4 regions of the Streptomyces qaidamensis genome follow, and region 4 is predicted to be linked to each of the others. Evidence: riboswitches for the same ligand, from Rfam matches in the RefSeq annotation. Region 4 holds a riboswitch; each other region holds the start of a gene.
The links. Region 4 has a riboswitch for cyclic di-AMP ahead of A4E84_RS23835 (transglycosylase SLT domain-containing protein). Riboswitches for the same ligand answer to the same signal wherever they lie in the genome.

Region 1 (7,606 bases), 2.6 Mb from region 4:
GCACGCCGGGCAGCTCGACGTCCGGGCCCTCGAGCTTCTGGTCGGCCGCGTTGCGGAAGTCGAAGATCGTGTGCAGGCTCAGAGTGCTCAGGAAGGCGGCGTCCTCCCCGGTCGCGTGGGCGAGGTGGCCGCTGCGGAACAGCACTCCCTGGCGCACCCGCCGTCCGTCCACGGTCGGAAGTCCGCCCACATCACGGAAGTTGCGCACTCCGGCCAGCTCGGGCTCGGTCGACGGGACCTGCTGTGTCACGAGGGCTCCTCCCCTTCGGCGCCGCCGACGCGGCTCGTCGCCGGGCGTCACTCGACGATACGACATGCCTGCCTGGGGCAATGAGTTGTCCACAGGCGTTGCCCGGAGCCCCCGCAGCCCTTGATGATGTTGCCGCCTGGTCGCACCTGGTCGGGCTTGTTCGAATCTGTGAGGGCATGATGCTGGAGATCTCCGAAGACGGTCGTACGTGGGTGCTCTCCGGGCCGGTCAGCAGCTACGCCGTCCATGTCACCGACCGGGACGAGCTGCTGCACCTGCACTGGGGCCCCCGGATCGGCCTAGCCGACGCCGAGGCCCTCGCCGTCCGGCCGCTGCCGGACTACTGGCCCTTCGAGTCCCCGCTCGACGGACGCGAGGAGTACCCGGTCGAGGGCGGCCCCCGCTTCGTCCGTCCCGCCCTCTCCGTGCGCACGGCCGAGCGGCGCGGCACCGAGTGGCTCTTCGAGGGGCACGACGCCGAGGACGGCGAGCTGCGGCTCCGGTTCCGTGACGGCGGCCTGGCCGTCACGCTGCACTACCGGATGCCCTCCTCGACGGACGTCGTCGAGCGCTGGGTGACCCTGGACAACCGGGGGCCGGCCGTCGAGCTGCTGCGCGCCGACTCCGCGACCTGGACCCTGCCCGACCGCGACGCCTGGCGGTTGTCCCAGCTGCACGGCCGCTGGGGCGCCGAGTCCCGCCTGACGCGCTCCGGCCTCACCCACGGCGAGAAGGTCATCGGCAGCCGTCGCGGCCACACCTCCCACCAGCACCTGCCGTGGGTCGCCCTGGACACCGACGCCACCGAGGAGCGCGGCGAGGTCTACGGCTGCGCCCTGGGCTGGTCCGGGTCCTGGCGCATCGCCGTGGCCCAGCTCCCGGACGCGCGCGTGCAGATTACCGGCGGCGCCGGCTATGACGACTCGGGCCTGCTGACGCTGGGCACGGGGGAGTCGTACACGACCCCGGTCTTCGCCGGGCTCTGGAGCGACGGCGGCTTCGGCGGGGCGAGCCGCGCCTGGCACGCCTACCAGCGGGCGCATGTGATCCCGGACGCGGGCCGGGACCGGCCGGTGCTCTTCAACTCCTGGGAGGCCACCGAGTTCGACATCTCCGAGGAGCAGCAGCGGGCGCTCGCCGAGCGGGCCGCGGCCATGGGCGTCGAGCTGTTCGTGGTCGACGACGGCTGGTTCGGGGCGCGCACCAGCGACCGGGCCGGGCTCGGCGACTGGACCCCGAACCCCGACCGCTTCCCGGGCGGGCTGAAGCCGCTCGCCGACCACGTGCACGGCCTCGGCATGCAGTTCGGGATCTGGGTCGAGCCCGAGATGGTCAACCCGGACAGCGACCTGTACCGCTCGCATCCCGACTGGGTGCAGTATCAAACGGGACGAAAGCGGACGGAGTTCCGCAATCAGCTCGTACTCAACCTCGCTCGCGAGGACGTCCGGGAGTACCTCTGGGAGCAGCTCCACGGACTTCTGTCCAGCGCGCCCGTCGACTATGTCAAGTGGGACTTCAACCGCTGCTTCACCGACGCCGGGTGGCCGGACGACCCCTACCCGCAGCGGCTGTGGGTCGACCACGTGCGCGGCCTGTACGCCCTGCTGGACCGGCTGCGGGCCGCCCACCCCGGCGTGGCCTTCGAGTCCTGCTCGGGCGGCGGCGGGCGGATCGACCTCGGTGTGCTGAGCCGCACGGACCAGGTGTGGACCTCCGACAACACCGACCCGCTCGACCGGCTCGCCATCCAGCACGGCTTCAGTCAGATCCATCCGGCCCGGGTCATGGCCGCCTGGGTCACCGACAGCCCGAACGTCATGCTCAACCAGCGGGCCAGCTCCCTGCGGTTCCGGTTCGTCAGCGCCATGGCCGGGGTGCTGGGGGTCGGCGGCGACCTCACGCGGTGGACGCGGGAGGAACTCGCCGAGGCGCGGGAGTGGGTGGAGCTCTACAAGGAGATCCGGCCCGTGGTGCAACGCGGTGACCAGTACCGGCTGCGTCCCCCGCAGGGCGGACTGAGCGCCGTGCAGTACGTCCTCGGCGACGAGACCGTCGTCCTCGCCTGGCTCCAGGCGCAGCGCTACGGCGAGCCCGTACCGGCTCTCCGCTTGCGCGCCCTCGACCCGGTCGCATCGTACGAATGCCTCGAAACCGGCGAAATTCACCGTGGGGCCGTGCTGCTTCATCACGGACTGCGGGTCGGTCTGCGGGGGGATCTGGACGCCGCGGTCGTCCGCCTTAAGCGGAAGTAGCCGTTCTGTCCGAATGGGGCGCTTAAGCCGCTTAGGGATAACGTGCCCCGATCGTAAAGGAGATGGGGTCGGGGTGCGTGACCATCGTCATATTGGTGACGATGTGTTGTCGCCATGTTCACGTAATTCTGGCGTTATTCAGGTCGGTTGAGGAAAGCGGGAGATCGCTAATCCACGCTCGGTGACCGCAGATGTGGCGACGCGTCAAGAAAAACACCGTCACGGGCAACCGCAAGCTTGTCCGTCTGCGTCCTGGTCGCTTACGTTCCACACCAATCCGGACGGACGCCTAATCCTGCCGCCGACCGGAGCCCGCACACACTGACCCGACGTACGGCAGGAGCGGGGGACCCACAGGTAAGACGCCTGTTCCGGTTCCCGGAACGGCTTGGGGTTAAGCCGCGCCTCGGCGCGGCCGGGCATCTCCAGCCCGCACCCGACAGCTCACCTCGCAGGCGACGGAGAGGAATTCGCCATGCCCGCGAAGGGTAAGCACCGCCGTCCCAAGACCCAGCGTTTCACCCGCTCCATCGCCGTCGCCGGAACCGGCGGAGCCGCTCTCGCGCTGCCGCTCATGGGGGCCGCCGGTGCCCATGCCGCCACCCCGCAGGCGGCTCCGGAAAAGGCCGTCCAGTCCGCTCCCGCGGCCGAGAAGAAGGCCGCGGAAAAGGCCACCGGTGCCCGCACCTACACCGTGAGGGCCGGCGACTATCTCGCGAAGATCGCCGACGACCAGAACGTCAGCGGCGGCTGGAAGAAGCTCTACGCGGACAACCGCGACGCCGTCGGCTCGGACCCGTCGCTGATCCACCCGGGCCTGAAGCTGTCGATCGGCAAGCAGGCCGCGAGTGCGCCGAAGTCCTCGGCCCCGTCCGCGCCGAAGGCCTCCGCCCCGAAGCCCTCGGCCGCGAAGCAGTCCGCCGCCGAGTCGGCCCCGAAGACGGAGACCGCCGCGAAGCCGGCCGCCGCCAAGCCCGCCGCCGAGAGCAACGCGAGCGGCTACACCCTCCCGGTGGCCGGTGCCACCGTCGGCACCCCCTACCGGATGTCCGGCAGCATGTGGTCCAGCGGCTACCACACCGGTGTCGACTTCGTCGTCCCGACCGGCACGTCCCTCAAGGCCGTCGGCGCCGGCACCGTCGTCTCCGCCGGCTGGGGCGGCGCGTACGGCAACCAGGTCGTCATCAAGCTGAACGACGGCCACTACGCCCAGTACGCCCACCTGTCCCAGCTCTCCGTCTCGGCCGGCCAGACCGTGACCGCCGGGCAGCAGGTCGGCCTGTCGGGCGCGACCGGCAACGTGACCGGACCGCACCTGCACTTCGAGATCCGCACCACGCCGGACTACGGCTCGGACGTGGACCCGGTCGCCTTCCTGCGCTCGCACGGCGTCTCCGTCGGCTGACCGACCGCACGACCACCTGCCTGACACGCGGCCGAAGGCCGGACCCCGATCCCCGGGTCCGGCCTTCGGTGTGTGCGCATGCCGCCGACCGCGTCAAGGGATCGACAGGCGGCGGCAGTTGGGACAGAGTGATCCCGTCCGGAGTGCAAGCGCTTTCCAGAGCCTTCCCGGCGGATCCCGAGGAGCTGTGTCCCGTGCCGACCACCCGCAGAGCGTTCGGAGCCCTGGCCGCCGGAGCCGCCCTGGCGGCCCTCGCCCCCACGGCCGGCGCGCACGCCGCGCCCCGTCACCGCCGCCTCGTCGCCCGCGACGACTTCTGCCACGGCCTCGGCCGGTGGGCCACCGAACTCCAGGACGGCGGCACGGTCACCGCCTCCCGCGGCATCCTGGAGATCGACGTACCGAGCGGCGCGACCGTCTGGTTCAGGCAGCGGCTCGAAGGGCCGTACGTCCTCGAGTACACCGCGACCGCCGTCTCCGAGGGCGGGGTCAACGACCGGGTCTCGGATCTCAACAACTTCTGGAACGCGACCGACGTACGCTCCCCGGGCGACCTCTTCGCGACTCCTCGCGGCGGCGCCCTCGACGAGTACGACCACCTCACGGCGTACTACGCGGGATACGGCGCCAACTACAACACCACGACCCGGCTGCGCCGTTACGTCGGCGAGCCCGGCGTCCGCCCCCTGGTGTTCGACTACACCGAGCCGCTGCTGGTCCCGAACGAGCCCAACCGGGTCCGGATCGTCTCCGACGGCTCGACGGTCCAGTGGTGGAACAACGGGCGGCTCGTCTTCGACCACACCGACCCGCAGCCCTACACGAGCGGCCACTTCGCCTTCCGGACCGTCTGGAGCCATTTCCGGATCAGTCGATTCCGGGTCTGGCGGCTCACCCCGGAACACCCCTGACAAGCGGGGTATTCCGGAGTTGGCGAACACTTTAGGAGTGGGCTATATCACCGCCCGTCAACCCTTTCTTACGGTCGCGTAGGTCACATTCGAAGGTGAATCATGAGCTGCTGTGGCAGACGATTCGAAGAGTGACAGCAGAGCAGTGATCGGGTCGTACGTGGCGGTGGGGGACAGCTTCACCGAGGGCGTCGGCGATCCCGGCCCCGACGGGGCGTTCGTCGGCTGGGCCGACCGGTTCGCCGTCCTGCTCGCCGACCGCAGGCCCGAGGGTGACTTCCGGTACACCAATCTCGCCGTACGCGGGAAGCTCCTCGACCAGATCGTGGCGGACCAGGTTCCGCGGGCCGTCGACATGGCCCCGGACCTCGTCTCGTTCTGTGCCGGGGGCAACGACATCATCCGGCCGGGCACCGACCCGGACGAGGTGGCCGAGCGCTTCGAGCGGGCTCTGGCCCGGCTCACCGCCGTGTCCGGCACGGTCATGGTGACGACCGGCTTCGACACCCGTGGCGTGCCCGTGCTCAAGCACCTGCGCGGCAAGATCGCCACGTACAACGGACACGTCCGTGCCATCGCCGACCGGTACGGCTGCCCGGTGCTCGACCTGTGGTCCCTGCGCAGTGTGCGCGACCGCAGGGCCTGGGACGCCGACCGGCTGCACCTGTCGCCCGAGGGGCACACGCGCGTGGCGCTCCGCGCGGGCCAGGTGCTCGGCCTCGACGTGCCGGCCGACCCCGAGCAGGAGTGGCCCGCGCTGCCCCCGCGCGGCGCTCTCGACGTACGGCGGGACAACGTCGCCTGGGCGCGCGAGTTCCTCGTGCCGTGGATCGGGCGCCGGCTGCGCGGGGAGTCGTCGGGTGACCATGTGACGGCCAAGGGGGCGCTGTCGCCGGACGACATCAGGATGCGGATCGCGCCGGTGGCGTGAGAACGGCTCCTGCGCCTGCGGGCCGCGCCGGCCGGAAACCGGCGCGGCCCGCAGGCGTCGCAGCCGTGGGCAGGAGCCCCTCGGCGGCCCCGCCATCCCGGTCGGGGGCCGCGACTAAGGCGTCAGCCGCGCTTCCTCCGCCAGGTCCAACTCGCGGACCAGCGCCTCCTCCACCCACTCCTGCACCCGCGCCCGCGGCACCGCGCCGGCGTAGGACGTCAGCTGGACGGCGAGGCCGTCGAGGAGGGCCGTGAGCCGCAGGGCCGTGCCGGCCGGGTCCGGGCAGCGGAACTCGCCCGCCGCCACGCCCTCCGCGATGACCTCGGCGAGGGCCGCCTTCCACTGCCGGTCGAGATCCTGGGCGACCTCCCGCAGCGCGGGGTCGCGCAGCGCCGCCGCCCAGCCCTCGATCCACAGTCGCCAGCCCTTGGCCTGCCCGGTCGGGGCGTACCACCGCACGGCCGACCGCAGCCGGCGCAGCGCCGGTGAACGGCGGCCGAGCAGCTTGCGCAGATGCGCCAGGTCGCCCTCCGCCGCGTGCCGGAACGCGGCGGCGACCAGCTGCTCCTTCGTCGAGAAGTGATAGAGGACCAGTGCGTTGCTCACGCCCAGCGCCGAGGCCACGTCGGCGATCCTGACCGCCGCCACACCCCGCGCCTCGATCTGCTCGATGGCGGCCCGCAGCAGATCCCCGCGCCGCTGGGCCACACTCAACCGGACTCTCGTCACGGCGTCACCCTACCCACGCGAGTGCGGCCCCTCGACGGGGTGTTTCGGCCTGTCCGGCCGGGCCCGCGACGGCTGCCGCCGCGGAGGGCGGGTGCCTCACCGGAACCAGCCGAACCGCTCCGCGATCACCGGCAGCCGGTCCGCCGCGATCGCGTGGGCGGCGGCGCGCGGGGTCGACTCGTCGACTTGCGCGCGTTCCAGCATCCGCTCGACCAGGGCCCGCATCGAGCGGCGGGTGTACGCGAACGCCTCCTCGGGGTCGGCGCCGATGTCCCCGAACAGCGTCCACCACCACCAGGCGTTCGTCCCCGAGTTGACCACGACGTCCGGCAGCACGGTCACCCCGCGCGCGGCCAGCAGCAGCTCCGCCTCCGGCCGTACGGGCATGTTGGCCGCCTCCACCACCCAGCGGGCGGTGATGCGCTCCTGGTTCGCGGCGTCGATCGCGTACGACACGGCCGCCGGCACCAGCACCTCCGCGTCGGCCGACAGCCAGGCGTCGCCGGGCAGTTCGCGGTCACCGGGGCGCAGCGCGGAGCGGTCCACCGTGCCGTGGGCGTCCCGGGCGGCGAGCAGCGACTCGACGTCGAGGCCCGCCCCGTTGGCGATCGTGCCCTTGAGGTCGGCGACGGCCACGACCGTGAGCCCCGAGCGCGTGAGGAAGCGAGCGGTGGCCCCGCCCATGGTGCCCAGCCCCTGGAGCGCGACCCGCGTCCCCGTGTACGGCACCCCGGCCCGGGCCAGGGCGGCCAGGGCCGCCTCGGCCACCCCGCAGCCGCCGACCAGCTCGTCCAGGCCGATGCCGTCGACCTCGACCGCGAACGCGTCCCGCAGGCGCCGCCGGGCCTCGGCCTCGTCGTCCAGCAGCGGGTAGACGGCCTGGATCGAGGAGATCAGCCCCGCCTCGGCCGCCGCCCGGTCGACCAGGTCCTGGGTGAGCCCGAGGTCCTCGCCCGTCGTCCAGCAGCTCTCTATGTACGGCCGCATCGCGCGCAGGTAGCGCACCAGCAGCGGGTACGCCTCGGGATCCCGGGGGTCGCAGTCGATGCCGCCCTTGGCGCCGCCGAGCGGGACGTAGCGGCTCGCGGGGTCGTAGTGCAGGGCCTCCTTCACGGTCATGCCGCG
Region 2 (7,606 bases), 1.0 Mb from region 4:
AACAGGAAGCTCCGCACGGTGTCGACATGCCCGGGCGCCGCCCGTTCCAGCACGGCGAACCCCTCGTCCGTCAGCGCGGCGATGCTGCCCCGCTTGTCGTACCGGCAGGCCTCGCGCCGCAGCAGGCCGTCCTTCTCCAGCCGCGTCACCGCGTACGTCAGCCTGCTGCGCGTGATCTTCAGCCGCTCGGCGAGATCGGTCATGCGCAGCCGCCGCTCCGGGGACTCCGACAGGACGGACAGGATGGAGTAGTACAGGTGCGGCATGCCGGCGTCCTGCTGGAGCTGCCGGTCGATCGCGTCCTCCAGGAGCAGCGAGGCGGCGACGTACGCGCGCCAGGCACGTTGCTCCTCGGGGGTGAGCCAGCGAGTCGTCATGCCACCAGTGTAGGTTTGTTTCAAACTTGAACCAAGCCCGCCTTGGTGATCCTGTCCAGTCCCGCCGTCCCGACCAGCCGCGGAGCGTCGATGCCTCACCCGTACGTCCTGCTGTCCGCCGCCGTCTCCCTCGACGGCTACCTGGACGACACCGGACCCGACCGCCTGCTCCTGTCGAGCCCGGCCGACTTCGACCGGGTCGACGAGGTCCGGGCCGGCGTCGACGCCATCCTGATCGGCGCCGGCACCATCCGCGCCGACAACCCGCGGCTCCTGGTGAACTCGGAAGAACGCCGGGCCGCCCGCCGGGCCGCCGGGAAACCGGAGTACCCCCTGAAGGTCACCGTCAGCGGCTCCGGCGACCTCGACCCGGACGCCCGCTTCTGGCACACCGGCGGCGAGAAACTCCTCTACACCACCGACCGGGGCGCCGAACGCGCATGCTCCCTGGGCCTCGCCACCGACGTCGTCCCGCTCGGCGCCGACCTCGACTGGCGGCGGCTGCTCACGCACCTGCACGACGTCCGGGGCGTACGGCGACTCATGGTCGAGGGCGGCGGCCTGATCCACACCCAGCTCCTCACCCAGGGCCTCGCCGACGAACTCCAGCTGGTCCTCGCCCCGCTCTTCGTGGGTGACCCCGGGGCGCCCCGTCTCTTCGGCCCCGGCGGCTACCAGGGCGGCCGGCTCCGGCTGCTGGAGACGCGGCGGATCGAGGACGTGGTCCTGATGCGCTACGAGCCGACCGCGCCGGGTGCCGGCGGGCTCCCCGCCGCCGCCGACCACCACTGGCTCGCCCTCGCCTGCGAACTGGCCGAGCGCTGCCCGCCGTCGGACACGGCGTTCAGCGTGGGCGCGGTCGTGGTCGCCGCCGACGGCACGGAACTGGCCCGCGGCCACTCCCGAGAGGCCGGTGACCCGGTCGTGCACGCCGAGGAGGCGGCCCTCGCCAAGATCGACCCGGCCGACCCGCGCCTGCCCGGCGCGACCGTGTACAGCAGCCTGGAGCCGTGCGCCCGCCGCGCCTCACGCCCCGCCCCCTGCGCCCGGCTGATCCTCGACGCGGGGGTACGGCGGGTCGTCACGGCCTGGCGTGAGCCGGACACCTTCGTGACGGACGCCGACGGCAGCGGCCTCCTCGCGGCCCAGGGGGTGGAGGTCGTGGTTCTCCCGGAACACGAGGGGCGGGCCAAGGCCCCGAACCGCCACCTGCCGGGCTGAGCACGGGTTGATCCGTGGGTGTGCACGAGTGGTCCCGCGGATGGCGTACACTGGAGTCACAACGACGCGGGGTGGAGCAGCTCGGTAGCTCGCTGGGCTCATAACCCAGAGGTCGCAGGTTCAAATCCTGTCCCCGCTACTGAAGGCCGAGGGCCGGAATCCAAAAGGATTCCGGCCCTCGGCCTATTTCCCCGTAGTCATAACGCTCGGTGAGTGAACCACCCCGTTCCGCACGGTAACTGACGCATCGTCAAAACTCATCGGTCACTTGCGAAGCGGTCAACTCGCCCGATTTACTCCGGTCATGGCAGGTAAGTCCGCGCGAAAAAGGTTAATGATCAAGCGGAATCGCTGGAATACCCCTCGCGCCTCCATTAACGTTCGATAACGCAGCGCGGTCGTCCCAGCCGTCACAGAAGGCGGCTCCGTGCGCACGCGCCGAATCCCGAAAGGGAACCGGGGAACCACCACTTGGGGTGAATCGGGCGGATACCACCGTGGAAGCACGGCCGGTATACGCGCGTAGGAGACCTTCCTGCTCCGAACCCGTCAGCTAACCCGGTAGGCGAGAAGGAAGGAAAGGAGTACGCCCACGTGGCGTCCAACCGGCCTGCCCCCGAGGCCCCGTTCGCGCCGAAGCGCGACACCGACACCTTCGGCTACGGCGGTCAGCGCACCGACGAGGGCCCGTTCCAGGAGTGGAACCCCACCGAGGAGTCCATCCGTCCCGTCCGTGGCCGGCATCGCGTCACCAAGCAGCGCGGCGGAGGCCTCGCCCGCAGCTCCACCGTCCTGGGCGTCGGTGTCATAGCCGCCGTGGGTGCCGGCGGCATGGCCAGCGCCCAGACCGGCAAGCCCCCGGTGTCCATCTCCGTCCCGGACCTGCCCTCGGTGGGTTCCCTGATCTCGGACGACGACACCCCCGAAGGCTCCGCCACCCCGCTCAGCAGCCTCGGCACCGCCGCGGCAGCCACCGAGCAGGGCAAGAGCACCTCCGGCGCCGGTGCCGGCGAGGCACTGCGCGCCCGGATCATGGCCCAGGTCGAGCACCAGCAGGACCAGATCGAGACCAAGGCCGCCGAGGACGCCGCGGCCGCCGCCGAGAAGGCGGCCAAGGACGCGGTCGCCAAGGCGGAGAAGGAAGCCAAGGCCAAGGCCGCCGCAGCCAAGGAGAAGGCGGAGGAGGAGGCCAGGAAGAAGGCCGAGGCCGAGCGTCTCGCCGCCCTGGCCAAGCAGTTCACGCTGCCGACCTCCTCGTACACCATCACCTCCAGCTTCGGCCAGGCCGGCGCCTACTGGTCCTCCGGCTACCACACGGGCCTGGACTTCGCCGCCCCCACGGGCACGCCGATCAAGGCCGTCCACAGCGGCACCATCACCGAGGCCGGCTGGAACGGCTCGTACGGCTACAAGACCGTCCTCACCCTCGATGACGGCACCGAGATCTGGTACGCGCACCAGTCCTCCATCGGCGTCAGCGTCGGCCAGAAGGTCAGCACGGGCGAGGTCATCGGCCGTGTGGGCGCCACCGGCAACGTCACCGGGGCCCACCTTCACCTGGAGGTCCACTCCGGCGGCTCCGCGAGCGGCATCGACCCGATGGCGTGGCTGCGGGGCAAGGGACTGAACCCGTAAGCCCTACCCACCCGTTGAAGCACCGGCGGCCCTGACGACGACCCCCCGACGTCAGGGCCGCCGGTCTTCCGGTGTGGTTTACGGGACCTTTGCGTCCGTTGTGGAATGAGGCCTTCCTGTACGGGCGTTACGCAAGGCATGACTTCTCTTCGCAAGCTGGGCTCATCCGACCTCGACGTCTTCCCCCTCGCCCTCGGCGGCAACGTCTTCGGCTGGACCGCCGACGAGGACCAGTCGTTCGCCGTCCTCGACGCCTACACCGCCGTCGGCGGCAACTTCGTCGACACCGCCGACTCCTACTCGGCCTGGGTCGAGGGCAACCGGGGCGGTGAGTCCGAGACCGTGCTCGGCAAGTGGCTGAAGTCCCGCGGCAACCGGGCGGACGTCGTCGTCGCCACGAAGGTCAGCCAGCACCCCGAGTTCCGCGGCCTGTCCGCCGCCACCATCAAGGCCGCCGCCGACGCCTCCCTGCGGCGCCTCGGCACCGACTACATCGACCTGTACTACACGCACTTCGACCAGCCCGACGTGCCCGTCGAGGAGATCATCGGCGCGCTCGACACCCTCGTGAAGGCCGGGAAGGTGCGGCACATCGCCGCCTCCAACATCTCCGCCGAGCGGCTGCGGGCGTCCCTGGAGTTCTCCGACCGCGAGGGGCTCGCCCGGTACGTGGCCCTCCAGCCCCACTACAACCTGGTCTCCCGCGGCACCTACGAGGGCGAGCTCCAGGATCTCGCCGAGCGGACCGGCCTGTCCGCCGTGCCGTACTTCGCGCTCGCGTCCGGCTTCCTCACGGGCAAGTACCGGCCCGGCGCGACGGTCGAGAGCGCGCGAGCGGGGAGTGCGGCCAAGCACCTGGAGACCGAGCGGGGGCAGCGGGTGCTCGCCGCCCTCGACGAGATCGCCGCGGCGCACGACGTGCCCGTCGCCACGGTGGCTCTGGCCTGGCTCGCCGCCCAGCCGACCGTGGCGGCGCCGATCGCCTCCGCGCGGACGGTGGAGCAGCTGCTCGCGCTGACCGGCGTCGGCGAGCTGACGCTCTCGGAGACCGAGATCGGGCGTCTCACCCAGGCCTCGGCGTGACCCCGCCTGACCCGGCCTGATGCAGACGAGAGGTCCTAGGAGCGGTACGGGTTGTACGCGGGGTACGGGGTCGGCTGCGGGCCGTACCCGTACACCCCGTACACCGGCCAGGGCGGGGCCGTCACCGGCACCGGAGGAGCGGTGATCCGCGCCGCGTGGTCCAGCGCGGGGCGGGCCACCTCCCGGCGCCGCCACAGTTCGCCGAGCAGTTCCCCCTCCCGTACGGCGAAGTCGGGCCCGGAACGGCCCTGCCGGGCCCGGTGCCGCAGGAACGCCAGGGACGTCGCGTACGCCTCGTACCGCGCCACCTCCCGCGCCGCGGCCCTGCCCACGTGACGGCGGGCGTACTGGCGGGCGATCCGCCGGGCCCGCATCGAGCCCAGCGCGTACGGCTCGGCCGGGGTCAGCCAGCCGGCCACGGCGTAGGCGGGCAGCTCCGCCCGTACGGTCCTCAGCTCCCGCTGCCGGGTCCAGATCACCAGCCACGTCAGCAGCCCGAAGATGGGCACCATGAACGCCGCGTACACGGCGAAGAACCCGTACTCGCCGAAGGCCGAGGAGCCGTTCCACATCGCGTGCATGCCCATCGCGAGCAGCAGCCCGCCGAGCGGGAAGACGACGCGGCGCAGGGGCCGGCGGTCCGCCGAGAGCGCGGCGATGCCGAAGCCGATGCCGGACAGGACCGTGAACAGCGGGTGCGCGAACGGCGACATGACGATGCGCACGAAGAAGGTCGCCGCCGTGACGGAGGCGATGCCGGTGCCGCCGGTGAGCTGGTCGGTGCCGAAGGCCGTGCCCAGGTAGAGGATGTTCTCCGTGAAGGCGAAGCCGGTCGCCGTCACACCGGCTATCACGACCCCGTCGACGATGCCGGTGAAGTCCCGGCGCCGGAACAGGAAGACCAGGAGGACGGCCGCCGCCTTGGCCGACTCCTCGACCACCGGGGCTATCACCGTCGCGCCGAGGGTGTCCGCGCTGGACGGGTCCGCCGTCGCCGTCGCTATCCATCTCGTCGCGAAGCTGTTGGCGACGATCGCTATCAGTGCCGCCGCGCAGGCGCCCCAGGCGAAGCAGAACAGCAGGTTCCGCCAGGGGCCGGGCTCCACCCGGTCCAGCCAGCGGAACGCGGCTATCAGCAGGGGCACCGGCAGGACGGCGAGCCCCAGCCCGACCAGGAAGCCCTCCGTGCCGGTCTCCTCGCGGACCAGGGCGAGGATGACCAGGCCGGATATCGCGAGGAGCGTGCTCAGCGCGCCGTAGCGGACCCAGGCGCGCTGCCACCAGTGGGCGTGCCGCAGGGAGCCGGCCGTGCCCGGGCCGGCGAGGGGTGCGCCGTCGGCGGGACCGCTGGGGTACGCGGGACCGCTGGCATACGACGGATGTGGGGGGCTGGTGGCCACGGCATTGACCCTAACGACGGATGGGCGCTGTCCGCAGGCGGAAGAGGTGCCAGGGGTGGTCAGGCGCCGGCGGGGGGCTGGTCCACGTGCTGTACGCGACGGAAGAGGAGGTCGTTCACGACATGTCCCTTGTCCAGTCCCTGGCCCTCGAAACGGGTCAGCGGACGGAAGTCGGGACGCGGCGCGAAACCGCCGTCCGCCTGTGTGTTCTCGAAGTCGGGGTGTGCCGTGAGGACATCGAGCATCTGCTCGGCGTACGGCTCCCAGTCGGTGGCGCAGTGGACCAGCGCGCCCGGCCCGAGTCGGGTGGCGGCCAGGGTGAGGAAATCGGGCTGGATGATCCTGCGCTTGTGGTGCCGCTTCTTCGGCCAGGGGTCGGGGAAGTAGACGCGCAGACCGCTGAGGGAGTCCGGGGCGAGCATTTCGCGCAGGAGGATGATCGCGTCGCCGTTGCCGACCCGGATGTTGGACAGGCCGTTGCGGTCGGCGAGGCTGAGCAGATTGCCCTGGCCGGGGGTGTGGACGTCGACGGCGAGGATGTTCGTGGCGGGGTCGGCGGCGGCCATCTGGGCGGTGGCCTCGCCCATGCCGAAGCCGATCTCCAGGACGACGGGGTTGTCGTTGCCGAACAGCTCGGGCAGGTCGAGGGTGCGGCTGCCGTCGATGTCGAGGCCCCACTTGGGCCACAGCCGCTGCAGGGCGTCCGCCTGACCTGCGGTGACCCGGCTGCGCCGCGGCTGGAAACTCCGGATCCGCCGCTCGAAGTGCGACCCGGCGGGGTCGGCCTTGGGCCCGTCGGGAAAGCGCGGCTCTCCCTTGGCCCGGGTGCCCCGGACGGAGACACCGGGGGTGTGCGGGTGCGGGGTTTCGGGGGTGTTCGCGGAGTCAGACACAGTGCTCTGATTTTACGGCGGTGGTGCTTGGTGTTGTCGGCGGGTGCGGGCGCGCTCTGCCCTGGCTGCGGGCATGCGTGCCGCTAAGGGCGACGGGGGTCCCCCCCCTGCGCGAGCGAAGCCGAGAGCTCGGGGGAGGGTGGGCGCAGCGGCACCCCGCTCCGCCCGGTTGCGGGCCCACCCGCGCCTCAGCGGCATCGCCGAGCACCCGCGAACCTCACAGCGCGCTCAACGCCCTCCGTGCCACCTCTCGGCCGATCGGCAAGGACGCCGTAGCCGCAGGAGACGGTGCGTTGAGGACATGGACGGTTCTGGCGCCCTCGCGGATCAGGAAGTCGTCGACCAGGGTTCCGTCCCGCAGGACCGCCTGCGCGCGCACCCCCGCGGCCGTCGGTACGAGGTCGGGCTCGGACACCCCGGGCAGCAGCCTCCCCACCGCCTCCGTGAAGGCCCGCTTGGACAGGGAGCGCCGCAGCTCGCCCGCCCCGTACCGCCAGTGCCGGCGGGCTATCCGCCAGGAGCCGGGCCAAGCCAGGGTCGAGCCCAGCTCACGCGGGCGGACCGTGCCCCACCCGTAGCCCTCGCGGGCCAGCGCCGGCACCGCGTTGGGCCCGACATGGACGCCCCCGTCGATACCCCGCGTGAGATGCACCCCGAGGAACGGGAACGCCGGGTCGGGCACCGGGTAGACCAGGCCGCGCACCAGCTCCGGCCGGGCCAGTTCGTAGTACTCGCCCCGGAACGGCACGATCCGCATGTCCGGGTCGTCCCCGGTGAGCCGGGCGATCTCGTCGCACTGCAGACCGGCGCAGTTCACGAGGACCCGCCCGCGTACGACGTCCCCCGCGGCCGTGAGCACGGCGACTCCTCGCTCCGGGCGGCGGTCGACGCGCACGACCCGGGTGCCGTAGCGGATCTCCGCGCCCGAGCCGTGGGCCAGCTGGCGGGCGACCGCGACGAAGTCGCAGATGCCGGTCGTGCCGACGTGTATCGCGGC
Region 3 (7,606 bases), 190 kb from region 4:
GCGGAACTCCCGCACTGGCAGCCCGGCCGCTACCTCTGCACTCACCAGCAGATCCCACGAGGTCTCCGCGAAGACCCCGTCCGCCTGGCGGTAGCGGACCTTTACAGCTCTGGCCTCAGTCGTTGGCTCTCGACCCGAGACGTACGACACTGCCACCCCCGATATACGTAACCGAAGGGACACAGAAGGTGATCCCGGCCGAAGCTGCCCGTGGACCGCGCCGTCCCATGCGCCAGGGGAGGGCAAGAATGCTGTGAGTGGCCGAGAATCACTCTACGGAGCGATTCTCAGCGATCTGTCGCAGACGACAGGTTGACGACAGATCGCTGAGAATCCGACAGATCTAAAGCGGCCCTACAGACCTTTCAGGCCGGCCGTACCACGCTGTGGATGGCCGACTCGCCGTCGTAGTAGATCGACTCCTCGCGCACGTACGTGCCGGGCTTCGGGGCGTGGATCATCATGCCGTTGCCGATGTAGATCCCGACGTGGGTGAGGTCGTCGTAGAAGAAGACCAGGTCACCGGGCTGGGCCTGGGAGAGCGGGACCGTCGTGCCGGCGTTCACCTGGTCGTAGGTGGTGCGCGGCAGGGTGACGCCCGCGGCCTTCCAGGCGGCCTGGGTGAGGCCGGAGCAGTCGTAGGAGCCGGGGCCTACGGCGCCCCACACGTACGGCTTGCCGATCTGCGCGCGGGCGAAGGCGAGCGCCTTGTCGGCCTTGGTGGCGTACGAGGAGTCGGCCGGGACCGTCGGGGAGGACGAGCCGGAGGCCGCCGAACCCGACGACGGGGATCCGCTGTCCTGCTGCCGAGCGGCCTCCTCCTGCGCCTGCCGCTGCGCGGCCTGCTGCCGGGCCAGCTCGTCGGCCTTGCGGGCGGCCTCCTCCCGCTTCTCCTTCTCGATCGCCGCGAGCCGGGCCTTTTCCTCGGCGGTCAGCTTCGACATCAGCTCGCGCGCGTCGGCGAGCTTGCGCTGGACGGTCGCCTTGGCGGTCTTCAGATCGCCCTGCGACTCGGTGAGCGTCTCCAGGCTCTCGGTGGCCTCCTGGCGCTTCTTCATCGTCTCGGACTGCTGCGCGATGTAGTCGTCGACCGCGACCTTCTGGCGTCCCGTCATCCGGTCCATCAGCTGGGTCTGGTCGAAGTAGTCCTGCGGGGTGTCCGCGAGCAGGAACGTCGCCGTGTCCGGGGCGGCGGCACCGGTGCGGTACTGGGCGGAGGCGAAGGACCCCAGCTCCTCGCGCGCCTCGTTGAGCTTCTGGGTGCGCTGCGCGACGTCGTCGATGAGGGCATCGGCGCGCTTGCGCTGCTTCGCCGTCTTCTCCTTGGCCGCGTTGTACTTCTCGGTCGCCGACCCCGCCTGGCGGTAGAGATCGTCGACCTTCTTCTCGACTTCTTCGAGGCTGGGCTTGTCGTCGGCCTCGGGGGCGGCGTTGGCCGACTGGGACAGCAGGGTCACGGAGGTCAGGGCCGCCGTTGCGAGGGCGGGGGTCCGTATGCCTGCCACGCGCGTACCCGTAGGACGCGACTTGCGGTGCGACGCCAAGGGAGGCGACTCCTTCCATGTTCCGCCTACCGGGTTAGCTGTCGGGTTCGGGCGGGTGGTTCGGAAGGTTTGCCCTACGGCCTTCTCCGCACAGGGAGTCGGGCCGATTCACCCCAGGTTCACGGTTGGGTCCCCGGCTCCGGCTGCCGCTGCGGCACACCGGACTCGGCGGAGGCCGCGCGGCCCGGCGACGTTCGCCGGTGGGGGTCATGCGGCCTGGTCGCACGGTAGCCAACTCGTGTGGCCCCTGTGAAGGTTGATGGGTGATATGCCCGATACATTTTCGTGACCTCGGTCATGAACGTCGCCGAGAGTGAAGGATCGGGGGAGTTTGGTTACGTTTCATCCATGATTGCGGGGGGTGTAGCAGGCCGTGATCATGCGGTAATGGAGGGCGACAATGCGCCGCCGGCCGGTCGGCGGGGCCCGGGCGCCCGGCGATGTTCTCAGGGCGGCGGCGGGCTGTCAGTGGGGCGCCCTAGACTCGGAGAGCGATGAGCAGCCTCTTTGACGACAGCTTCCTGGCGAACCTCCAGGCCCAGCGGGGCCCCGCGGACGAGCCCCCGCCGCCGCCCGAGGACGATCACGTACCGGAGCCGATTCCGGACGATCTGTTCGGCGGGAAGTTCGACGCGCCCCCGGACCGGGACGCCTACTACCGGGACGGCGCGCCCCGCCCGGTCGTGGACACCGCCGCGCTCCTGGAGGGGCTGAACGACAACCAGCGCGCCGCCGTGGTCCACTCCGGCTCCCCGCTGCTCATCGTGGCCGGAGCGGGCTCCGGCAAGACCCGCGTGCTCACGCACCGCATCGCCCACCTGCTCGCCGAGCGCGGCGTGCATCCGGGCCAGATCCTCGCGATCACCTTCACCAACAAGGCCGCCGGCGAGATGAAGGAGCGCGTCGAGCAGCTCGTCGGCCCGCGCGCGAACGCCATGTGGGTCATGACGTTCCACAGCGCGTGCGTGCGCATCCTCCGCCGCGAGAGCAAGAAGCTCGGCTTCACGTCGAGCTTCTCGATCTACGACGCCGCCGACTCCAAGCGCCTGATGGCCCTGGTCTGCCGCGACCTGGACCTCGACCCCAAGCGCTTCCCGCCGAAGTCCTTCAGCGCCAAGATCAGCAACCTGAAGAACGAGCTGATCGACGAGGAGGACTTCGCCGCCCAGGCCACCGACGGCTTCGAGAAGACCCTCGCCCAGGCCTACGCCATGTACCAGTCGCGGCTGCGCGAGGCGAACGCCCTCGACTTCGACGACCTGATCATGACGACGGTCAATCTCCTGCGCGCCTTCCCGGACGTCGCCGAGCACTACCGCCGCCGCTTCCGGCACGTGCTGGTCGACGAGTACCAGGACACCAACCACGCCCAGTACGCCCTGGTCCGGGAGCTCGTCGGCACCTGCGAGCACCCCGTCGACGTACCGCCCGAGGCCGAGGTCCCGCCCGCCGAGCTGTGCGTCGTGGGCGATGCCGACCAGTCGATCTACGCCTTCCGCGGCGCTACGATCCGCAACATCCTCCAGTTCGAGGAGGACTACCCGGACGCCATGACGATCCTGTTGGAGCAGAACTACCGCTCCACGCAGACGATCCTCAGCGCCGCCAACGCGGTCATCGAGCGCAACGAGTCCCGCCGCCCCAAGAACCTGTGGACCAACGCCGGCTCCGGCGCCCGGATCACCGGCTACGTCGCCGACACCGAGCACGACGAGGCGCAGTTCGTCGCCGACGAGATAGACCGCCTCACGGACGCGGGTGAGGCCAAGGCCGGCGACGTCGCCGTCTTCTACCGCACCAACGCCCAGTCCCGTGTCTTCGAAGAGGTCTTCATCCGGGTCGGCCTGCCCTACAAGGTTGTCGGCGGCGTCCGCTTCTACGAGCGCAAGGAGGTCCGGGACGTCCTGGCCTACCTGCGCGTGCTCGCCAACCCGGAGGACTCGGTGCCGCTGCGCCGGATCCTCAACGTGCCCAAGCGGGGCATCGGCGACCGGGCCGAGGCGATGATCGACGCCCTGTCCCAGCGGGAGAAGATCAGCTTCCCGCAGGCGCTCAAGCGCGTCGACGAGGCGTACGGCATGGCCGCGCGCTCCACCAACGCCGTCAAGCGGTTCAACACGCTGATGGAGGACCTCCGCACCGTCGTGGAGTCCGGCGCCGGGCCGGCCACGGTACTGGAAGCCGTGCTGGAGCGCACCGGATACCTCGCCGAGCTGCAGGCCTCCACCGACCCGCAGGACGAGACCCGGATCGAGAACCTCCAGGAACTGGCCGCCGTCGCCATGGAGTTCGAGCAGGAGCGCGGCGAGGACGAGCAGACCACCCTGTCGGACTTCCTGGAGCAGGTCGCGCTGGTCGCCGACTCCGACCAGATCCCCGACGAGGAGGACGGCGACGGCGTCATCACCCTGATGACCCTGCACACCGCCAAGGGCCTGGAGTTCCCGGTCGTCTTCCTGACCGGTATGGAGGACGGCGTCTTCCCGCACATGCGCGCCCTCGGGCAGACCAAGGAGCTGGAGGAGGAGCGGCGCCTGGCCTATGTCGGCATCACCCGCGCGCGGGAGCGGCTGTACCTGACGCGGTCCACCCTGCGCAGCGCCTGGGGCCAGCCGTCGTACAACCCGCCCTCCCGGTTCCTGGAGGAGATCCCGCCGGCCCACGTGGAGTGGAAGCGGACGGGTGCGACCGCGCCCGCGTCCTCCGGGCCGGTCTCGGCGGTGGCGGCCTCGCTGTCCTCGTCCCGCTCGCGCTCTTCGGCGTCGGGCGCCTCCGGTTTCGCCACCCGGCGCACCTCGGAGAAGCCCGTGGTGTCCCTGGCGGTCGGTGACCGTGTCACGCACGACCAGTTCGGGCTCGGGACCGTCGTCGCGGTCAAGGGCACGGGCGGCAACGCCGAGGCCACGATCGACTTCGGGGACACCAAACCGAAGCGGCTGCTGCTGCGGTACGCGCCGGTGGAGAAGCTGTAGCCCCGTGAGGTGAGCCCCGTCGGCCGGACCGGCGGGGCAGGCGAGACGTTACGCCGGGTCGATGCCGTGGCTGCGCAGCCACGGGAGCGGGTCGATCGCCGAACCGCCGGCCGGGCGCACCTCGAAGTGCAGGTGAGGCCCGGTGGAGTTGCCGGAGTTGCCCGAGCGGGCGATCGGATCGCCCGCCTTCACGGTCGTACCCGAGGGGACCGTGTAGGTGGAGAGGTGGCAGTACCACGTCTCCGTACCGTCCTTGGCGGTCACGATCATCATGTTGCCGTACGCGCTGTTCCACTGGGTGCGCACGGTGCCGTCCGTCGCGGCCATCACGGTCGTGCCGTACGAGACGGGGAAGTCGATGCCGGTGTGCAGGGACATCCAGTTGATGCCGGACTGGCCGTAGTAGGCGCTGAGTCCGTGCCGCGCGACCGGCAGGGCGAACTTGGGGCGCAGCCGCTCCTTGCGGGCCGCTTCCTCCGCCGCGCGCTTCTTCTCGGCCGCCTGCTGGGCCTTGAGGTCGATGCGCTCCTGCGTACGGCTGGCCCGGTCGGCGAAGTCGTCGGCGCCGGCGGAGAGGCTCTGCAGCTGGGTGTCCAGCTTGTTGTTGGCGGCGGCCGGCTTGACCGGCTGCGCGTCCGCCGCGGTCGTCTGCGCCTCCGCGGCACTGTCGTCGGCGAAGGTGCCGACGGAGGCGGCGGCGATCCCGGCGACACCCATCACGCAGGCCGAGGGCACCGCGATGGTCATGAGCGCCGAGCGCTTGGGCGGTGTGCGGCGGCGGGAACGGGAAGCGGCGCGCGAGGCCGCACGCCCCTTCGGGGCGGGGGCGACGTCCTCCTGGCCGTCCAGGAGCGGGGTGACGACGGGCAGTTCACCGGTGGCGGCCGGTTCATCGCCGTCCACGGCGGCGTCATGGAAGCCGGCTTCGGCGGATTCGTCGTAGGCGACCTGCTCGAACGTCGCAGTCTCGTGCTGGTCGAAGGTTTCGGCGGGGTGCTCGTACGCGTCCGGGTCCGGTGCGGCGGTGCCGTCGGAGTTCCACTGCGTGGCGTCGTAGGCGCCCGTGTCGAAAGTCTGGGTGCCCCACTCCCACTGCTGGGTGAGGTCGGCCGGGTTGCCGGACTGGTCCGGCTGGAGCCAGGCGCCGGACTCCCACTGCCCGGTGGCGTCGGGGGAGGGGGCCTGGGACGGGATCGCCGACATCGGCTGCTGCTCGGACGTCCAGGCGGACGTGTCGTAGACACCGGTGTCGTAGGCGGCGTGGTGCTGGGCCGCGTAGGCGTCGTAGTGCACGTTCTCGTGCGTACCGGTGGGCCAGTGGCCGGTGTCGTAGCTGCCCGTGTCCTGGCCGCTGCCCGGCATGTCGCCGAAGAGGGGGTCGGTCGCGAAGCTCGCGGTGGCGTGCCCGGTGGCGTCGAAACCGGCGCCGTTGGTGCCGGCGGGGTCAAATCCGGTGGCGGCGTAGTCGCCGTACGTGGTGAAGTCGCCGTACTGGGCTTCCTGGGTGCCGTACGACGCATAGGACGCGGAGGCGGCGTCGGAAGCCGGAGCCGGGGTCATGGTCCCCGACGGGTGACGGTCGTTCACCAACTTCTCTTTCGCCTCGACAACAGGGGCTGCCAGAGCAGTGCGGCGACTGTACCCGGCGGTACGCGGGCACGACAATCTTCGGCAGGTTTCGCGCCCGCAGGAAACGGGCATTCGGCCGTGTTTTGGCGGACGACGGGCACGGGTTTGGCCCTGTGTTCGAAGTTTGTTCGAGGTTGATCGGTGCTTCGGCGCTGAGTGATCGCTGTATGACGATTCTCAGGCGACCGTCAGACCGCCGCTGTGTTCGGCGGCCGGTTCACCCGCGTGTGCCGTGTCCAGAACCTGTCGTATGCCGTTGGCGACGGCGGGGTGCACGGGCAGAGCGAGATGGCCGATGCCGGTCACGCGCACGTTCTGCGCCGTCAGATCCGGATGGTCGATGCAGGCCGTCTCCAGCGGGTCCATCACGTGGTCCAGGTCGCTCCAGAAGCTGACGAAGTGCGTACGGCAGTCAGGGGCGGGCAGAGCGAGCTCCTCGAGCACCGGTGAGCCGGGGCGCATCTGGCGCACGATGGGGTGCGCGTCGGCGAAGGGCGCCACTCGGGTTCCCGAGTGCGGCGTGCCGAGCGTGACCAGGGTCCGTACGCGCGTGTCGCCGCCGAGCCGCTGCACGTAATAGCGCGCTATCAGTCCGCCGAGGCTGTGCCCGACGACGTCGACCCGGTCGGCCCCCGTGCGCTCGCAGATCTCCTCGATGTGCCGGCCGAGCAGTTCGGCGGCGGCCCGTATGTCACAGGTCAGCGGCGAGTAGTTGAGCGACTCGATCTGCTGCCTGCCGTGCTGGGCGAGGCTGCGGCGCAGCAGGACGAAGACCGAGCGGTTGTCGATGAATCCGTGCAGCAGCAGGACCGGCGGCTTGGCCTCCGTGGGCAGTTGGGCGGCGCCGTCCACCGGAAGTGCCGGGACGGAGGCGCGGCGCTCCTGGGTGATGCCGGACGGATAGAGGAGGAGATGCCCGGCCAGGATCGCGATCTCCAGAGCGGTGGCCTTCAGGAGAGCCAGGGAGAGTCCCGCCAGTCTGCCCGGCAGCAGGCGCTCGCAGAACGGAAGAAAGGGCAGAGCCGCCCTGGTGACCTTCATGGCCGACCTCCTGTCGGCACGCGGGAGGACGCCTCCGCCCCCCGGGTGCCCTCGTGGAAAGCAGCTGCGAAGACGGCCGGCCATGACCGCGAGAGCGGCGTGAGCCGCGTGAGCTGCGGGGACAGAGCACGGCGTGTGGCGTGTGTGACGCCGGTGGTGCGACGGAGGTCCCCGATCGGTGGGGTGACGAGGCTCCCCGCTGGTGCGCCGTGTCTGCCCTGCGTGCTTGCGTGCGGTGCTTGCCCTGCGTTCTTTCGCCGAAGTGCCGTGCTGCCGCGGTCCGTGGCGGACGGTGCGGTCGTACGGCTGCCTCGGTGCGGCTCCCCTTGCGCTTGTCCCATCGTGTGATTTCCCCCTCGGTATCCACCGCGAAACTGCCGGTTGCGGGATGCTGGAGATAACGTTCGTTCACTTGCCCGG
Region 4 (7,606 bases):
GTCACGAGGGGCCCGGGGACGTCTACTCCACGTCTCTCACCTGGGGGTTCAACCTGAGCGGTCACCCCGCGCTCAGCCTGCCCGCGGGCTTCGGCGGCGACGGCTGCCCGGCGGGTCTCCAGCTGGTGGCGCAGCCGGGGCGGGAGGCGCTGCTGCTGGCGGTGGCGCGGGAGGCGTGACGGGCACCCCTGGCGGATTTACTTGCGTACGCATATGATGCACACGCATGCTATCGCCGTACGCCGAGTTTCCAGAGGGGCACCCATGACCCGCCGTTTCCTTTTCGTCCTGGGCAGCGCTCGCGCCGAGGGCAACTCCGAGCTGCTGGCCCGCCGGGCCGCCGAGCAACTGCCCCCGGACGTCGAGCAGGAGTGGATCGACCTCACCGAGCATCCGGTGCCGGACTTCGAGGACCTGCGGCACGACAGCGACCACGTCCGCCCGACCGAGGGCAACGTGGCCCGGCTGCTGGACGCGACGCTCGCGGCGACGGACCTCGTGATCGTCTCGCCCCTGTACTGGTACTCGGTCTCCGCGCAGACCAAGCGCTACCTCGACTACTGGTCGGGCTGGCTGCGCACACCGGGCCTCGACTTCAAGGCGACCATGGCCGGCCGCACCCTGTGGGGCGTCACCGCCCTCGCGCACACCCAGGAGGTGGTCGCCGACCCGCTCGTCGGGACGCTGCACAACTCCGCGGCGTACCTGGGGATGCGCTTCGGCGGCGTGCTGCTCGGCAACGGCAGCAAGCCCGGTGACGTGCTGACCGACGACGCGGCGCTGACGCGCGCCAAGACCTTCTTCGAGCAGGAGGCGCCCCCGGCCCGGTTCCTGTACGAGGACTGAGCGCTACGCGGTGATGTCCTTCGCCGTGAAGCGCGCCCACGCCGCCGACCCGAACACCGCCGCGTACAGGGCCTGGAGGCCGAGGTTCCTGGCCAGTTCGTCCCAGTAGACCGGCTCGCGCATGAGGTCGGCGAAGGACAGCCAGTAGTGGGAGAAGAAGTACGGCTGCAGGGCGTGCAGTTGCGGGATCTGGTCGAGGATCTGGACCGTGATCAGCAGGCCGACGGTCGTCGCCATCGCCGCGATGCCGCTGCCCGTCAGAGTCGAGACGAACAGGCCGAGCGCGGCGACGCCGATCAGTGACGCGGCGACGGCCAGGGCGATCAGCAGGGCTCTGCCCAGACCCTCGGCCAAGCTGATCTGCGTACCGGAGATGGTCGTCAGGTCACCGAGCGGGAAGAGCAGCGCCCCGACCGTCAGTGCCGAGACGGCGACCACGAGCGTCGCGGCCAGGCAGAAGATGACCACCGTCGCGTACTTGGTGAGCAGCAGGCGGCTGCGGCCGGCCGGAGCGACCAGCAGGTAGCGCAACGTGCCGGAGTTGGCCTCGCCGGCGATCGCGTCACCCGCGACCACGCCGACCGCCATCGGCAGGAAGAACGGGAGTGTCGCGGCCAGGGCGGTGAAGACGAGGAACAGGCCGTTGTTGGTGATCTGCGAGATGAAGGCCGGTCCTGCGCCGCCCCCGCCGCCGGGCGACGAGCCGTCGCCCGTCTCCATCTTGACGGCGATGCCGACGAGGACCGGCACACCTGCCAGCACGGCCAGCAGCGCGAGCGTGCGCCACCGCCGGAACGTGGTGACGAGCTCGTTGCGCAGCAGCCCGAAGGTCCACAACGGGCTCACCGGCCGTACGCTCTCCGCGACCTCAGCCCGCGACATCGAAGCCCTCCCCGGTCAGCGCCACGAACGCGTCCTCCAGCGAGGCCCGTTCGACCGTGAAGCCGCGCACCCGGACCCCGGCCGTCACCAGCGCGGCGTTCACCTCGGCGAGGTCGCGGTCCGGTGGTTCGCCGGTCACCCGGTCGTCGGCGACGACGACGTCGGCGACGCCCTGCTCCTTCAGGATCCGGGCCGCCTCCGCCGGGTCCGGCGTGGTCACGACCAGCCGGCCGCGCGCCCCGGCGGACAGCTCGGCGACCGGGCCCTGCGTGATCAGCCGGCCCTGCGCCATCACGGCCGCGTGCGTGCAGACCTGCTCGATCTCGTCGAGGAGGTGGGAGGAGAGGAAAACGGTCGTGCCGTCCGAGGCCAGCTCCCTCACCAGGGCGCGGATCTCGCGCATGCCCTGCGGGTCGAGGCCGTTGGTGGGCTCGTCCAGCACGAGCAGCCGGCGCGGCTGGAGCAGCGCGGCCGCGAGGCCCAGGCGCTGTTTCATGCCCAGGGAGTACGCCTTGGCCTTCCTGCCCGCGGCGGCGGTCAGGCCCACCCGGTCCAGGGCCGAGGCGACCCGGGTGCGCCGGGTGCGCGGATCGGCGGCCGGGTCGGCGCTGTCGTAGCGGATCAGGTTGTCGCTGCCGGAGAGGAAGCCGTAGAGGGCCGGGCCCTCGATGAGGGCGCCGACGTGCGGCAGCACGGCGCGGGTGGCCCGGGGCATGGGCTGCCCGAGCACCCGGGCCGTGCCGGAGGTGGGCTCGATGAGGCCCATCAGCATGCGGATGGTGGTGGTCTTGCCGGAACCGTTGGGTCCGAGGAAGCCGAAGACGCTGCCCGCCGGGACGGTCAGGTCGAGACCGTCCACGGCGAGCTGTCCGCCGCGGTAGCGCTTGGTGAGCGCGCGGGTGGCGATGACCGGTTCCCCGGTCCCGGCCCGTGTCCCACGCTGCTCCGGTTCCCCGGCGGACACCTCGCCCATCGGCTTCCTCGTTCTCTCGACGTCCCGTGCGGCCGCGGGACCTACTTGCCGGCGTCGGCCGCCTTCACGAGCGCGTCCTTGGTGACCAGGCCCGCGTAGACCTTGCCGTCGTCGGTGACGAGGGCGTTGACCAGGCGGGTGGAGAAGACCGTGCCCGAGCCGAACTTGCCGTGGACCTTGTCGCCGAGCGAGTCCATGAAGCCGCCGAACTCGCCGCCGGCCTTGCCCGAGGGCACGCCCTCGCCGCCGGTGTCGAAGGTGGCTATGGCGGTCCAGCCCTCGCCGATGGTCTTCATGCCGTCGAGGTCGCCGACTCCCTTGCCGGAGTCCTTCCCGGCCTTGGGCGCCTCGCCCAGGTCGAAGGGCTTGCCGGGGGCCTTGCGCGGGGTCTCGCCCGCCTTGTCGCGTGCCGTGCCCGCGTCCTTCTCCTCGGTGACCTTCGCGCCCTTGGGCGGGGTGAAGTCGAAGGTGGAGGCGGCCGGCTCGGCGAAGCTGACCTTCGTGAAGCCCGCGTCGACGACGGCCGGGCCGCCGCCCGCCGGGGTGAGCGTGAACTTCAGCGGCATGCCGGTCTTCGCGTCCACGGCGACGGTGATCGCGCCGACCGTGGAGCCGGACTGCTTCGGCTCGACGACCAGCTTGTAGGCGTCCCGGCCGGCGACCTGGGCCGTGCCGTCCACGGTCACGGACGTGGTGTCGTCGACCGCCTTCAGGGCCTCCTCGGCGAAGTCCTTCGGCAGGGCCGGCGGCTGCTGGTCCTTGCCGCGCTCCGGGCTCTCGGAGGAGGTGCCGTGGTAGACCTCGTTGGACTTGCTGTCGTAGCCCCAGACGTCCTTGCCGTTGTGGATGACGCTGTACTCGGCGGCGTTCTCCAGCAGCGACAGCTTCTGCTTGTCCGGGCCGTCGGCGGCGACGCGCAGGGTGTGCGTGCCGGAGGCCAGTTCGGTGAGCTTGGCCGTCGGGTCGGCGGAGGAGCCGCCCTCGCCCTGGCCCGCGGCGCCGGACAGCAGGCCCGACTCCAGGCCGCCGAGGTTCGGCAGGCCGAGGTCCGTACTGATCTTCACCGTGCCGGACAGCTGCTGGACGTCCGACTTGGCGATCTTCTCGATGAGTTGCTGTGCGGTGATCTTCGGGAGGTCGGGGTCCCCGGAGTCGGCGAGCGCGGGGACCAGCCCGATCGTCGCGGCGGCCACCCCCACCACCGTGACCGGGACGATGTACCGCGCGGCTTTGCGCCGCCCGGAGCGCTGCTCGTCGACCTCTCCGGCGGTCGTGCTGTCGTCGGATGCGTACGGTGCCATGTGTGCCCTACCTCCGTGGTCGGCGGCGGCTGTCCGTGTCGTCCACGCACTCGTCCCTGAGCCGCCATTCTCACCCGAACAGGTGAGGAGTGGTGTCTTTCCCTGGTGTCCATCTGACCAAATCGGCCAGGGAGATACGTCAGACCCCGGGCTCAACTCCGTGTACTGCTGGGGTATGACACGGAAGGGCGACTTCTCCCCCGACCCGTAGGGGTCGCGGGGAGGGCGGGCTAGCCGGCCCGGTGCACCACCGCGTCGCACAGCTCCAGGAGCGCCGTCTTCGCGGTGCACTCCCGCAGGGGCGCGAGCGCCGAACGGGCGTCCTGGGCGTAACGGACGGTGTCCCGCCGGGCCTGCTCCAGCGCCGGGTGGGCCCGCAGCAGGCGCAGGGCCTCGGCGTGCCGGGCGTCGTCGGTGAGGTCGGAGTCGAGGAGCTCGCACAGGGCGATGTCCTCGGCGAGTCCGAGCCGGGCCGCCCGCTCGCGCAGCCGCAGCACCGGCAGCGTGGGGATGCCCTCACGCAGGTCGGTGCCGGGCGTCTTGCCGGACTCGTGGGAGTGGGAGGCGATGTCCAGGACGTCGTCCGCGAGCTGGAAGGCGACGCCGAGCCGCTCGCCGTACTGGGTCAGGACGTCCACGACCGTGTCGTCGGCGCCGGACATCATCGCGCCGAACCGGCACGACACCGCGACCAGCGAGCCGGTCTTGCCGCCCAGCACGTCGAGGTAGTGCTCGACGGGGTCCCGGCCGTCCTGCGGTCCGGCCGTCTCCAGGATCTGGCCGGTCACCAGCCGCTCGAACGCCTCGGCCTGCACCCGCACGGCCTCCGGGCCGAGGTCGGCCAGGATGTGCGAGGCGCGGGCGAAGAGGAAATCGCCGGTGAGGACCGCGACGGAGTTGCCCCAGCGGGTGTTCGCGCTCGCGACGCCGCGGCGCACGGCGGCCTCGTCCATCACGTCGTCGTGGTACAGCGTGGCGAGGTGGGTCAGCTCCACGACGACGGCCGACGGCACGATCCCGGGTGCGTACCGGTCGCCGAACTGGGCGGAGAGCATCACCAGCAGCGGGCGGAACCGCTTGCCCCCGGCCCGCACCAGGTGCTGGGCGGCCTCCGTGATGAAGGGCACCTCACTCTTCGTGGCCTCGAGCAAGCCTTCCTCGACAGCCGCCATCCCGGCCTGGACATCGGCTTCCAGAGCCTGGTCCCGCACGCTCAGCCCGAACGGCCCGACGTCGGTCACGAGGGGTCTCCTGTCTGCTGTGTCTGCCGGTGATTACGCGGATTGTCGATAGGTCGCTGCCCTCACTCCGGCCAGCGTATCCGGTCACGTTTCGATCACCGCCAGCACCCAGGGTTACAGGCCGGGTGGTATCCGATCACGACCGTTATGTTTTCGATCAACCTATAAGAACAGATATAAATCGACTTACCCAGAGGTAGCGAACTATGCACGATTTGCCGTGATGAGTACGTGAATTCCCCTTGGCGAAAATTGCCCCGCAGGCTCGTGATCAGTGAGTTGAATCACTTGTTCCCCTTTTCCGCCCCACTACGGCATCGGCTTGTACCGCCTTCCCCAGAACGCCAGTTGAGCCTTGGCTCCCGCAAAGGATCAAGCGGCCCAAAAGCCCCCGACCAAGGTCAACTGCGTGATATGTGACTGGGGTGCTTGTTCCCGACATGTGCTCTCGCATACGTTCCGGCCCTGTCCGGCGGACGCCTAATCCTGCCGCCGCCCGGACTCCCCACAGAACCGACTCACTCACGCGTGGCAGGAGCGGGGGACCCAGGTAAGTCGCCGGTCCGCACAGCGGCACGGCTCGGGGTGAAGCCGCGTACGGCACACAGCGCCGTACGCGGCCGGGCACCTCCCGGCCCGAACCCGACAGCTCACCTCGCAGGCGCCGGAGAGGAATATCGCCATGGCCGGACGAGGCAAGCACCGTCGCCCCAGAACCAACCCGCTGACCCGAGGCTTCATCGCCGCCGGTACCGGCGGAGCCGCACTCACCCTTCCGCTCCTCGGCGCCACGCACGCGAGTGCCGCCGAGCCACAGATCGCACCCGCCGCCGCACAGTCCGTGCCGCAGGCGGCCCAGCCCGCCAAGCCCCTCACGTACACCGTGGTCAAGGGCGACTCGCTCGCCCGCATCGCGGACAAGTACGACGTCTCGGGCGGCTGGAAGCAGCTCTACAAGGACAACCGCGCCGCCGTCGGCGACGACCCGAAGCTGATCCACCCGGGTCTGAAGCTGACGGTGAAGACCACCAAGACGGACGCAGCGAAGAAGACGGCGACCAAGTCGTCCGCCCCCGCCAAGCCGGCCGCGAAGCCCGCCGGCGGTGTCGCCCAGGCCACCCAGGCGTCGGCGAAGACCTACGCGAACAACCTGGACGGATGGATCCGCGAGGCGCTGGACATCATGGCGCAGAAGGGGATCCCCGGGTCCTACGACGGCATCTACCGCAACATCATGCGCGAGTCGTCCGGCAACCCGCTGGCGATCAACAACTGGGACTCCAACGCCGCCAAGGGCACCCCGTCCAAGGGCCTGCTCCAGACCATCGACCCGACCTTCCAGGCCTACCACGTGGACGGCACGTCGTGGGACCCGTACGACCCGGTCGCCAACATCACGGCGGCCTGCAACTACGCGGCCGACCGTTACGGCTCGATCGACAACGTCAACGGCCCGTACTGAGCCGCCCCGCCCAGCAGTCGTTCGAGGACGACGGCGATGCCGTCGTCCTCGTTCGACAGGGTGACCTCGTCGGCCACGGCCTTGAGTTCGGGATGGGCATTGGCCATCGCCACCCCGTGAGCGGCCCAGTCGAACATCGGGATGTCGTTGGGCATGTCACCGAAGGCGAGGGTGTCCGCCGGGCGCAGCCCCAGATGCTCGGCGGCCAGCGCGAGGCCCGTGGCCTTGGTGATCCCGCACGGCTGGAGTTCGACCGTGCCGGGGCCCGACATCGTCACCGTCGCCAGTGAGCCGACCACCGAGCGGGCCGTCGCCGCCAACTCGTCGTCCGACAGGTGGGGATGGCGCAGCAGCACCTTGCTGATGGGCTCGCCCCACAGGTCGTCGCGGCGGTCGACCCGCACGGCGGGCAGGGTCGGGTGCGGCATCAGATAACCCGGCTCGATCAGCGTGAGCCCGTCGACCCCGTCCTGGTCGACCGCCGCGTACACCTGCCCCACCTCGGCCTCGATCTTGCCCAGAGCGGTCTCGGCCAGTTCCCGGTCCAGGGTGATGGACCACAGCAGCCGGTCCGCGCCTGCGTCGTACACCTGCGCGCCCTGCCCGCACACCGCGAGCCCCGTCGTGCCGAGGTCGTCCAGGAGCGGCCGCACTCTGGGCGCCGGCCGGCCCGTCACCACGAGGTGCTGGGCACCGGCGTCCGCCACCCGCGCGAGCGCGGCGAGGGACCGGTCGGAGAGGGTGTCGTCGCCGCGCAGCAACGTCCCGTCCAGATCGGTGGCGATGAGTGAATATGCGATGGGTGCGGCCATGATCAGAGAATACGGACAGTGCGCCCCTTCGTTTCATCGCACGACGGACCCCGATCCTCGCGCGACGGACACCGATTGCCCGGTTGAAG

Region 1: it holds a riboswitch for cyclic di-AMP, as region 4 does, so the genes downstream of both, A4E84_RS34820 (LysM peptidoglycan-binding domain-containing M23 family metallopeptidase) here and A4E84_RS23835 (transglycosylase SLT domain-containing protein) in region 4, are expected to answer to the same signal.
Region 2: it holds a riboswitch for cyclic di-AMP, as region 4 does, so the genes downstream of both, A4E84_RS18970 (M23 family metallopeptidase) here and A4E84_RS23835 (transglycosylase SLT domain-containing protein) in region 4, are expected to answer to the same signal.
Region 3: it holds a riboswitch for cyclic di-AMP, as region 4 does, so the genes downstream of both, A4E84_RS24815 (C40 family peptidase) here and A4E84_RS23835 (transglycosylase SLT domain-containing protein) in region 4, are expected to answer to the same signal.

Annotation. Positions count from the first base shown of each region.
Region 1 covers NZ_CP015098.1:7,942,504-7,950,109, forward strand. Annotated here, with positions in the region: gene A4E84_RS34810 (tyrosine-protein phosphatase) at 1-250, opposite strand, end outside; gene A4E84_RS34815 (alpha-galactosidase) at 430-2,505, shown strand; cyclic di-AMP (ydaO/yuaA leader) riboswitch at 2,822-2,976, shown strand; gene A4E84_RS34820 (LysM peptidoglycan-binding domain-containing M23 family metallopeptidase) at 2,981-3,910, shown strand; gene A4E84_RS34825 (DUF6250 domain-containing protein) at 4,105-4,821, shown strand; gene A4E84_RS34830 (SGNH/GDSL hydrolase family protein) at 4,967-5,752, shown strand; gene A4E84_RS34835 (TetR/AcrR family transcriptional regulator) at 5,867-6,481, opposite strand; gene A4E84_RS34840 (Glu/Leu/Phe/Val dehydrogenase dimerization domain-containing protein) at 6,578-7,606, opposite strand, start outside.
Region 2 covers NZ_CP015098.1:4,315,526-4,323,131, reverse strand. Annotated here, with positions in the region: gene A4E84_RS18985 (MarR family winged helix-turn-helix transcriptional regulator) at 1-377, opposite strand, end outside; gene A4E84_RS18980 (dihydrofolate reductase family protein) at 468-1,598, shown strand; tRNA gene A4E84_RS18975 (tRNA-Met) at 1,664-1,737, shown strand; cyclic di-AMP (ydaO/yuaA leader) riboswitch at 2,025-2,181, shown strand; gene A4E84_RS18970 (M23 family metallopeptidase) at 2,193-3,233, shown strand; gene A4E84_RS18965 (aldo/keto reductase) at 3,372-4,316, shown strand; gene A4E84_RS18960 (PrsW family intramembrane metalloprotease) at 4,352-5,716, opposite strand; gene trmB (tRNA (guanosine(46)-N7)-methyltransferase TrmB) at 5,776-6,609, opposite strand; gene lhgO (L-2-hydroxyglutarate oxidase) at 6,827-7,606, opposite strand, start outside.
Region 3 covers NZ_CP015098.1:5,555,749-5,563,354, forward strand. Annotated here, with positions in the region: gene A4E84_RS24810 (TnsA-like heteromeric transposase endonuclease subunit) at 1-45, opposite strand, end outside; gene A4E84_RS24815 (C40 family peptidase) at 366-1,544, opposite strand; cyclic di-AMP (ydaO/yuaA leader) riboswitch at 1,553-1,725, opposite strand; gene pcrA (DNA helicase PcrA) at 2,039-4,516, shown strand; gene A4E84_RS24825 (M23 family metallopeptidase) at 4,565-6,103, opposite strand; gene A4E84_RS24830 (esterase/lipase family protein) at 6,323-7,186, opposite strand.
Region 4 covers NZ_CP015098.1:5,362,759-5,370,364, reverse strand. Annotated here, with positions in the region: gene A4E84_RS23865 (amidase) at 1-179, shown strand, start outside; gene A4E84_RS23860 (flavodoxin family protein) at 265-846, shown strand; gene A4E84_RS23855 (ABC transporter permease) at 850-1,728, opposite strand; gene A4E84_RS23850 (ABC transporter ATP-binding protein) at 1,715-2,701, opposite strand; gene A4E84_RS23845 (LolA family protein) at 2,743-4,002, opposite strand; gene A4E84_RS23840 (polyprenyl synthetase family protein) at 4,233-5,243, opposite strand; cyclic di-AMP (ydaO/yuaA leader) riboswitch at 5,753-5,922, shown strand; gene A4E84_RS23835 (transglycosylase SLT domain-containing protein) at 5,926-6,705, shown strand; gene A4E84_RS23830 (Cof-type HAD-IIB family hydrolase) at 6,669-7,517, opposite strand.